Regions from separate parts of the Desulfosporosinus sp. Sb-LF genome, predicted to be linked through region 1. Evidence: riboswitches for the same ligand, from Rfam matches in the RefSeq annotation. Region 1 holds a riboswitch; the other holds the start of a gene.
The links. Region 1 has a riboswitch for cyclic di-GMP ahead of E4K68_RS19705 (diguanylate cyclase). Riboswitches for the same ligand answer to the same signal wherever they lie in the genome.
Positions count from the first base shown of each region.

Region 1 (4,219 bases):
CACCCTTATGAGGAGTAACGGCATCTGCTTGGTCTTGGGTAATCGTACCTGCTGTAACGAGAGCATCTAAAGCCGTTTTAACTCCATCTGGTCCCTTGACTGCTGTTGTCATAGCAGCAGTAATTGCATCTGCTTGAGTTTGAGTGATGGTCCCTGCTGTTACAAGTTCTTTTAATCCGGCTTGAGGTCCTTTAGCGTCGCCCCTGTTCATGTCACCCTTATGAGGAGTAACAGCATCTGCTTGAACTTGGGTAATTGTACCTGCTTTAACAAGAGCATCTAAAGCCGTTTTAACTCCGTCTGGCCCCTTAACTGCGGTTGTCATAGCAGCTGTAATTGCATCTGCTTGAGTTTGAGTAATGGTCCCTGCTGTGACGAGTGCTTGTAATCCGCCTTGAGGTCCGTTGTGAGCTTCACCTTTAGTAATTGTCATTGTGGTTTTGAGAGCCGCTTGAACAGCGTCTTCTTGGACTTGAGTGATAGTTCCTGCTTTTAAAAGACTATCTAGACGATTTTGAAAACTGCCGTCAATTCCGCCTGACCTTGTTTGAGAAAACTTTGGAACTGATACTGTAGTGTTGCTTGTCGTAGCTGCGAATACAGCAGATGCCGATATAAGTGTTAATATAGAAGTAGCGATTGCAATTGTTTTTGTTTTTCTCATGATATTAACCTCTTTCATTTATAGTTTTGCAATATGTATTTGCAAGAACAATATCATTATGCAATAACTATCTGAACCATAGCTGAGGCTCGGCTGAAAGTTTGCTGAATCTCGCTAGATTATTTCATATCTTCAATTGTCGTTGACTTCAAATATGCTTGCTACCTATTTCTTTCTTATTATCAAGGAGTTCCTGCACGCTCTTAGGATTGTCCATTTTGGCATTAAGAGCAAACAAACTATATTTTAGACTTCCCATCTCACCTAACCGCAACCCCTACCTTAACACACGCTACTTCAGCCGTGGATTGTACTGTTACCTTTTCGACGAAATAATTCATCGTCAAACTTGCTTGTATAACTTTACTCCATTATTTCCTCCACCCTCATCCCACTCTCTAACTAAAAAACAAATGCGTTGGTGTGAGAATTTCTATCTTTGCTGTGCACCCCGTCAAGAGGACAATGAAAAAATAGAACGAAGTTTGCTGAATTGCTACCCGTCTAAAAAGCGGGTAGCAATTCTTTATGCGGCCTTTACGTACTGCTTATGGAACTCCATCGGCGTCATAATATACAAGCGGCGCTGTAAACGCCGATAATTATACATAGAAGATGTAATCAGAAATGGCTTGAACAAGATTCTCCCGGCTGGTGAATTTGTACCCGTAATACCTCTCGCGTTTGAGCTTGGTCTCATTTATATATCTTTTGTTGTGTTCCTTCGGTAGAAATCCTGTTGGTCCGTCTGTTTTGTATCTGAAGAGCCACTTCCTGAATGTCTCTTCAGATACGCCTGCTTCCTGATATGCTGACTTATATCCTATTTTCTTCGAGAGATACAATTCTACTATTCGTACCATCTCATCTACTGGAATTTTTCTCTGTTGTGACATAATTACCCCCAGACTGAACAGTTTTATTTCACTGTCCTGTCTGGGGGTGATTATGTCACTTCTCAACCAACGCATTAAATATTTCTTCGTCAAACTCTTCTAGCAGCGAATCCCTGCTGTTTATCGTCTCAGAGTTCGCCATCCTCATTTTTATCATAGCCAAGAAACCTTGTAGTTCTATAATAGTCCGAATGTTGAAACTCTATTGCGTCCTGTTTTTTTAGACTGATATAAGGCATGATCAGCCCACTTAATTAGGTCAGCTGGAAGAATATCATCCCCAGGCTTGAAGCTACCTACTCCTAAACTAACAGTAACTAAATTTTTGCACTTGGAAGTAACATGAGGAATCTGTAAATTCTCAATGGCCACTCGGATCTGTTCAGCTACTGCAAAAGCACCCGCCGAGTTGGTATTAGGTAATATAACAGAAAATTCTTCGCCGCCATAGCGAGCAAGAGAATCGCCCGGTCTCTTAATAGCGTTCTGAGCTGTTAAAGCTACCATACGTAGGCAATCGTCCCCTTGAAAGTGGCCATAAGTATCATTGTAGAGTTTGAAAAAATCAATGTCGAGCAATAGCAACGACAATGGAGTCTTTTCTCGTTTGGCCCGACTGAGTTCGTCGGCCAACTCTTCGTCAAAATGACGACGGTTAGCAACTCCCGTTAACCCATCTATTGAGGAAAGCAGCTGCAAAGTCTTGTTGACCGTTTCCAGTTGACGAGTAACCTCTAATAAACTCAATTCCCTTGCTTTACGGCAGTCTGTTTCTTTCTTTAGTTTTATAGCTGAGCGCACGCGAGCTAACAATTCGATATTGTCCAATGGTTTCGTAATATAATCCATGGCGCCAACAGAGAAAGCCAATTGAAGTTCTTCTTTTTCCGTTTTCGATGTTACCATAATTATTGGGATATCAAAAGTATCTTCGTTCTGCTTGATCATACGACAAGCCTCGATCCCATCAACATCGGGCATAATGATATCCATTAGAATCAAATCAATGGTTACTTTTCCGTCTACGGACAATTGATCAAGGAATTGATAGGCTTCTGTAGCAGATTGGGCAACTAAAATGTCCGTATAGCCACCAGATTCAAGGAGCGCTTGATTCATGCGTTGACTGTGTAAAGAGTCGTCTACGATTAGGATCGACATAAGACCACCTCACTAGAGAATTGAATGGATATACTCTTTGCCCTTCGAAACTGCATTAAAATGCCTAGTTTATAAATTGAATTTATAAACTAGGCCGGTTGCGCTACTTATTCCACATGTATCAAGCGCCCAAATAAAATACATGCTTCAAAATTTCCTTGTTTTCCTTATGCGATTGTTCATTTTGTCTCAACGCTCTCTTTCCATACATTAGTGTAACACAACCGAAATGTGTAAATTGTAGTAATATGTTTTGTTTTATGACTTTATATTTTTCTTACATGACGAAAATATTTCTATGTGCGAGCTTACCTCAAAAATGTTAAATATGAACCATTCTAACGTATTCCACGGACTGACCTCATGGCTAATTTCGGAAAATCTATGCAGACCCTACCTCTGAAACCCTTGCAACAAGCGAATTTCAATCCGTGAGTGTTTTCATGCTTACCACGGTCTCGACGTGCGTTGATGTTACTTCATTGGTAAGCGTCAATTCAAATCGCCCCGACCTAAAAATTTAGGTGGGGGCGATGAAATCATCGTTTTGATGGTACTTTACACGAATCGAGGGCCGTAAAGGCCTTAGTCTATCCTTAACACTTCCACACCCAAACTTCTATGAGTCTGTGTAATAAAGCCGGGCCATGTCTGTTTCACCTATTATCGTTACGGTATGTTCTTTCTTCCAAATAATCTCGGTGGAACCAGACGGTTTTTCTGCTATTATCGAGGTAACGTTCTTGTCATTATCAATTTCTTCAATTTGTAAAGTATATGGCTCCAGCATTTTTTGGGAGTCATGCTGGGAAGTAAAAGAAGCTGCATTGTTCAAATATGATTCTAATACATCTTTCAAGTTATGATTTGTTATTCTCGTATGATCAATGCCGATCCCGATATAAAATATTTTTTTATCGGGATTGCTAGCAAACCCAGTTATCGTGATTCCCGGCTCTTTGCTAAGTTGATTAATATTTTTCGCTAACGCATTCCCAACTTCCGAAAACTGTTTTATTTCTTGTCCTTTATAACAACCTGCAATAAGTAAAATTACACTCATTAACCCAAGGAATACAATCATATAACGAAAAGTGCACTTCATATAACACCCCCTTAAACAATTTCCTTTGCGTTACATTTGCAAATTCGGACAAAAATATCTATGACGTGATCAAAAATGAACTGTAATGTTGGTAAAACCGGACAAATTGTTAGAATTGTAATCGGCGTAGCAATCGTTCTATCAGGTTTATACTTGAATAATATCAGTCCAGCGAACACAACGCTACGCCAATCCAACGGATAATTTCATTGCTAAATATTTCGGCTCCTAATTTAGACATTTTTCAATCCCTGCAGAATATATAGCAAAAAGAATTCTTTTTTGGAGGTTAATGTGATGAGTGAGATCAATTATGAAAGGCATAAAAAAGGTAGATACTCTGACCCTTCTCCCTACCCTGAGGTGAAAGTTCTTGGCCCTAATCTCAATTAT
Region 1 covers NZ_SPQR01000025.1:153-4,371, forward strand. Annotated here, with positions in the region: partial or broken gene E4K68_RS19695 (hypothetical protein) at 1-664, opposite strand, end outside; gene E4K68_RS19700 (IS3 family transposase) at 1,267-1,560, opposite strand; gene E4K68_RS19705 (diguanylate cyclase) at 1,738-2,721, opposite strand; cyclic di-GMP riboswitch class II at 2,805-2,888, opposite strand; gene E4K68_RS19710 (hypothetical protein) at 3,341-3,805, opposite strand; gene E4K68_RS19720 (manganese catalase family protein) at 4,124-4,219, shown strand, end outside.

Region 2 (4,219 bases), on a different contig from region 1:
GGGTTGATCCGACCCTGATTCAGCAGGTCGTCAAAGCAGAATCAGGGTTTAATTCTAATGTAACGTCACCGGCTGGTGCTATGGGCTTAATGCAGTTAATGCCAGGGACGGCAGCTTCATATGGAGTACAGAACGCCTACGACGCGAAACAAAACCTGGATGGGGGAACACATTTCTTAAAGGACTTACTAGACCGTTTTCAGGGAGATGTTCCGATGACTTTAGCAGCTTATAATGCCGGACCGGGAGCAGTTGATAAATACCAGGGGGTTCCACCATATAAGGAAACTCAGGACTATGTGCAGAAGATTATGGCAGAGTTGAATCGAAAAAATTGGGAAGCTTAGAATTCACAGCAAGGAAGGATGGAATCGTGGTTAAGAAAACCTGGTGGATTGCTATACTTTTAGTAATCACTTTGTTATTTCTATCCGTATCGTCGGTGTTTGCGGCTACTTCTACCACGGGTTTTAAGATATGGCCGGCTATTACAACAACAGATGTTAATAAGGTTTGGACGATTTCGTTTAATGCCCCACTCTTGAGTACGAGTGTGAGTAGCGATACTGTTTACGTCACTGATAGCAAACAAACCAAGGTCGCAACAACGATTAAACTATCCCCCGATGGTCTCTCTGTAACTGTGACGCCGTCTAAAGCCTATTCGGGGGGGGATTATAACTTATATATTACGGAAGGCGTTATGTCCGAGGTTAGTGGGCAACTTAGTGAGACGATTATTGTTCCATTCTCAGTGATAGTACCTTCCGCCTTTACCTCTAGCGTAAATCTTGTAGTCACAGTTACTTACGATGTCAAACCCTCTGTTACACCTGATCTTGCAGGAAAACTATCCCTTCAAGGGCCAAGTGGCGACCGCATTGGTCCGTTTTCAAGCGATTTGTTAACAGGGAAGTATACTTTTATTATTTATGCTGATGGCGATTATTCTCTGAATTTGTTCAGCGTTGATAATGGTGTGATGAATACTCGATCTATAAAAATACCCACTATTAAAGTGCCCGCTATTAAAATTCCAACGACTGGAACAACAGCAACACCAACTGTAACGGTAAAGACTGTAAGTTTAGTTATTCCATCTAAAGCTGGAGTAGATGGCGGGAAATCAGGTTCTATCGGAGGAAGTACTAACAGGGCCAGTCTAACAGAAGAAACATGGGGTATACCTGTAAAAGTATCGAATACCACTACAACATGGACAACAACAACGGATATAAATGGGGAATTTAAGGTTTATTTGCCCACTGGTAGTTACACATTATTGGTTGATGGAAATGGACCTCAATATAAGAAACACAGCTATAAATTAACCGTAACGGCAGGTCAAATGGCTACTCCATTGGAGACCATCAATCTAGAAGACCCCATAAATAAACTGGGACTTCTGCTTGATGAGTCTAAGTCTGTGAAGGACGATGGGTCAGGCGGATTAAATGGTATTGATGCGACAACGAAAGAAATAGATGGAAGTGTTAACAGTGATGCCATAGTATATATCTATGACACGGTCCCAGCAACTCCATTTTTACTCACAACTTCTAAACCTGATAAAAATGGAAAATTTGTTGCGAAATTACCAAGTGCTCTAATAGGGAAAAAATTACAGATTAAGGTTATTGATTCTGCTGAAAACGTTTATTCACTGGATATGGAGTCTGCTATATAATTATAGGGGCAATGAGGTTGTTGCTATTCAAATTTGCTAATTTAACATAATTAATGACAACATCAAACGTAACTGTCACTGTTCTAAGTTTAAAGAAACTTCTGTTAGGAAGTGTAAAGTTTCTAAGAGAACCTTACGATATAGATAATATGTTAATCAAACAAATATAACCCTATCCGAAAAAAGCAAACCTATCGAAAGATAGGGACGCAAAGCCACGGGTCTAAGGTAATCTAAGATCGCCGGGCTACCGAACAACAAGAGTGTAGAATCCCCTCTTCGGTAACGTAGAAGGGATTTATTATTTACACATTATAATTCAATAGAGGAACCAGTAGAGAAGCAGAGAGATTTAATTACTAAAATAGGAGGTAAGAAAACATGACTGTACTGTATGCTAAGCTTCGAGTTCTTATAAAACCGTGTTTAAATTGGGGTCTAGTTGTTGGTATATTAGTTACATCGCTCATATCGAGTCTAGTAATTGACTCTAAAAGGGCTGATGCAAATACCGCAACAGCAACTCCTGGAAGTGCAGCAGTGACTACAAAATTGACCCTAACACCTCTGAAAAAGGGGGATACATTCCAATACCTAATAAATACTGCAGCAATTAGTACCCTGCCGGTTACTGGAGGAACTCTTCCAACTGGAACCACGATATATACATCTGGCAATGACATAACCGGCGTAGATGTAGATAAGTATATAGACGTTTACGAAGTGGATGGAACCAGTAATATCGTAGCCTTCAAGGAATTTAAACTAACAGCCAATAACATTGCAGCACCTGTTTTGACTACCTTACCAGTAGCGGATATCGGAGCTTCGGCAGGAAGTACAAAATTGACGTTAGTTGCAAATAACTCTGGAGATACATTCAAAGTACAAGTGGTTAGCAAAGTAACGCCACTGCCGGCCCTAGGAGCCACAGCTAGTGGAAAGGCGTATACAGCGGGTAGTGACCTAACCGGAGTAGATGCAACAACAAATAAGTATGTAAATGTTTATGAAGTGGATGGAACCGGTAAAATAGTCGCCTTCTCAGAGATCACACTGACAGCCGGCAACATTACAGCACCTGTAGTGAAAACCGCAACAGCAACTCCTGGAAGTGCAGCAGTGACTACAAAATTGACCCTAACACCTCTGAAAAAGGGGGATACATTCCAATACCTAATAAATACTGCAGCAATTAGTACCCTGCCGGTTACTGGAGGAACTCTTCCAACTGGAACCACGATATATACATCTGGCAATGACATAACCGGCGTAGATGTAGATAAGTATATAGACGTTTACGAAGTGGATGGAACCAGTAATATCGTAGCCTTCAAGGAATTTAAACTAACAGCCAATAACATTGCAGCACCTGTTTTGACTACCTTACCAGTAGCGGATATCGGAGCTTCGGCAGGAAGTACAAAATTGACGTTAGTTGCAAATAACTCTGGAGATACATTCAAAGTACAAGTGGTTAGCAAAGTAACGCCACTGCCGGCCCTAGGAGCCACAGCTAGTGGAAAGGCGTATACAGCGGGTAGTGACCTAACCGGAGTAGATGCAACAACAAATAAGTATGTAAATGTTTATGAAGTGGATGGAACCGGTAAAATAGTCGCCTTCTCAGAGATCACACTGACAGCTGGCAACATCACAGCACCTTCATTGTGATATAAATAATTTCAAAATCAACCCCTCTCTGACATTTAAGTTGCACAGCGAGATTCGCCACTTCGTGGGGTCTTCTCCCAGAAAGTGGCGAAAGTATTTTAGCATTTTTGAGGAAAAAACCTATTGGTTACAACATGGATTATTAGAGTTTTTAATAATAATCTTTGATCTTATAGACTCTTTTGATAACTAATATGAGTATTGCGAATCTTTATAAATGCTGTTATTATTAACTATACTTAATAATGACTCTAATTAAGGAGGACAAAATCATCCGCCAATTTGGAAATGTTCCCAATTTGGTGCAACTCTGAAGGCCGTTTTCGCCCTAATGTTTGTCCGAACTGTAGTGTAGTAGTGTAGCAAAGAACAATTCGTTAAGCCAGAGTAGTAAAAAGAGGTAAAAAATGGTAGAGTACTATAGTTATCTTTGGAGTACGACCTGGCCAAATTTAGTCGTACTCTTTTTGATATGGGGTGTTGTCGTTTCTCGACTGGTTTGGAAATCGGTGGGGACTTGGCGTTATGCCCGCGATGCTTGGGGTTTTCTCCTATTAGCTGGGAAGGCCTTTATATGGGTTGGGGTTTTAGGAATCTATACAAAACTGTTATTCTTTTCTCAACCAGATTGGTTAGCTCAACCAAGTTTTATCCAGGGTTCGGTTCTGGAAAAAGCCTATGATTCAGGCTTCAAAGCTTTTGCTTTAGTGGTTCGTAGCGGGACAGAACAAAAACAACTCTATGTTGACAAAAATGTCTATGACAAGCTTAAGATTGAAGATCAAGTAAAAGTGATGTATCTCCCCACTCGACGAGAAGTTGTGCGTTGTGAACTTGTGGGAAGTTTGCTTTAAGATG
Region 2 covers NZ_SPQR01000006.1:156,273-160,491, forward strand. Annotated here, with positions in the region: gene E4K68_RS10715 (lytic transglycosylase domain-containing protein) at 1-347, shown strand, start outside; gene E4K68_RS10720 (hypothetical protein) at 374-1,687, shown strand; cyclic di-GMP riboswitch class I at 1,862-1,942, shown strand; gene E4K68_RS10725 (hypothetical protein) at 2,069-3,361, shown strand; gene E4K68_RS10730 (hypothetical protein) at 3,769-4,215, shown strand.
Region 2: another riboswitch for cyclic di-GMP. It lies ahead of E4K68_RS10725 (hypothetical protein); the one in region 1 lies ahead of E4K68_RS19705 (diguanylate cyclase).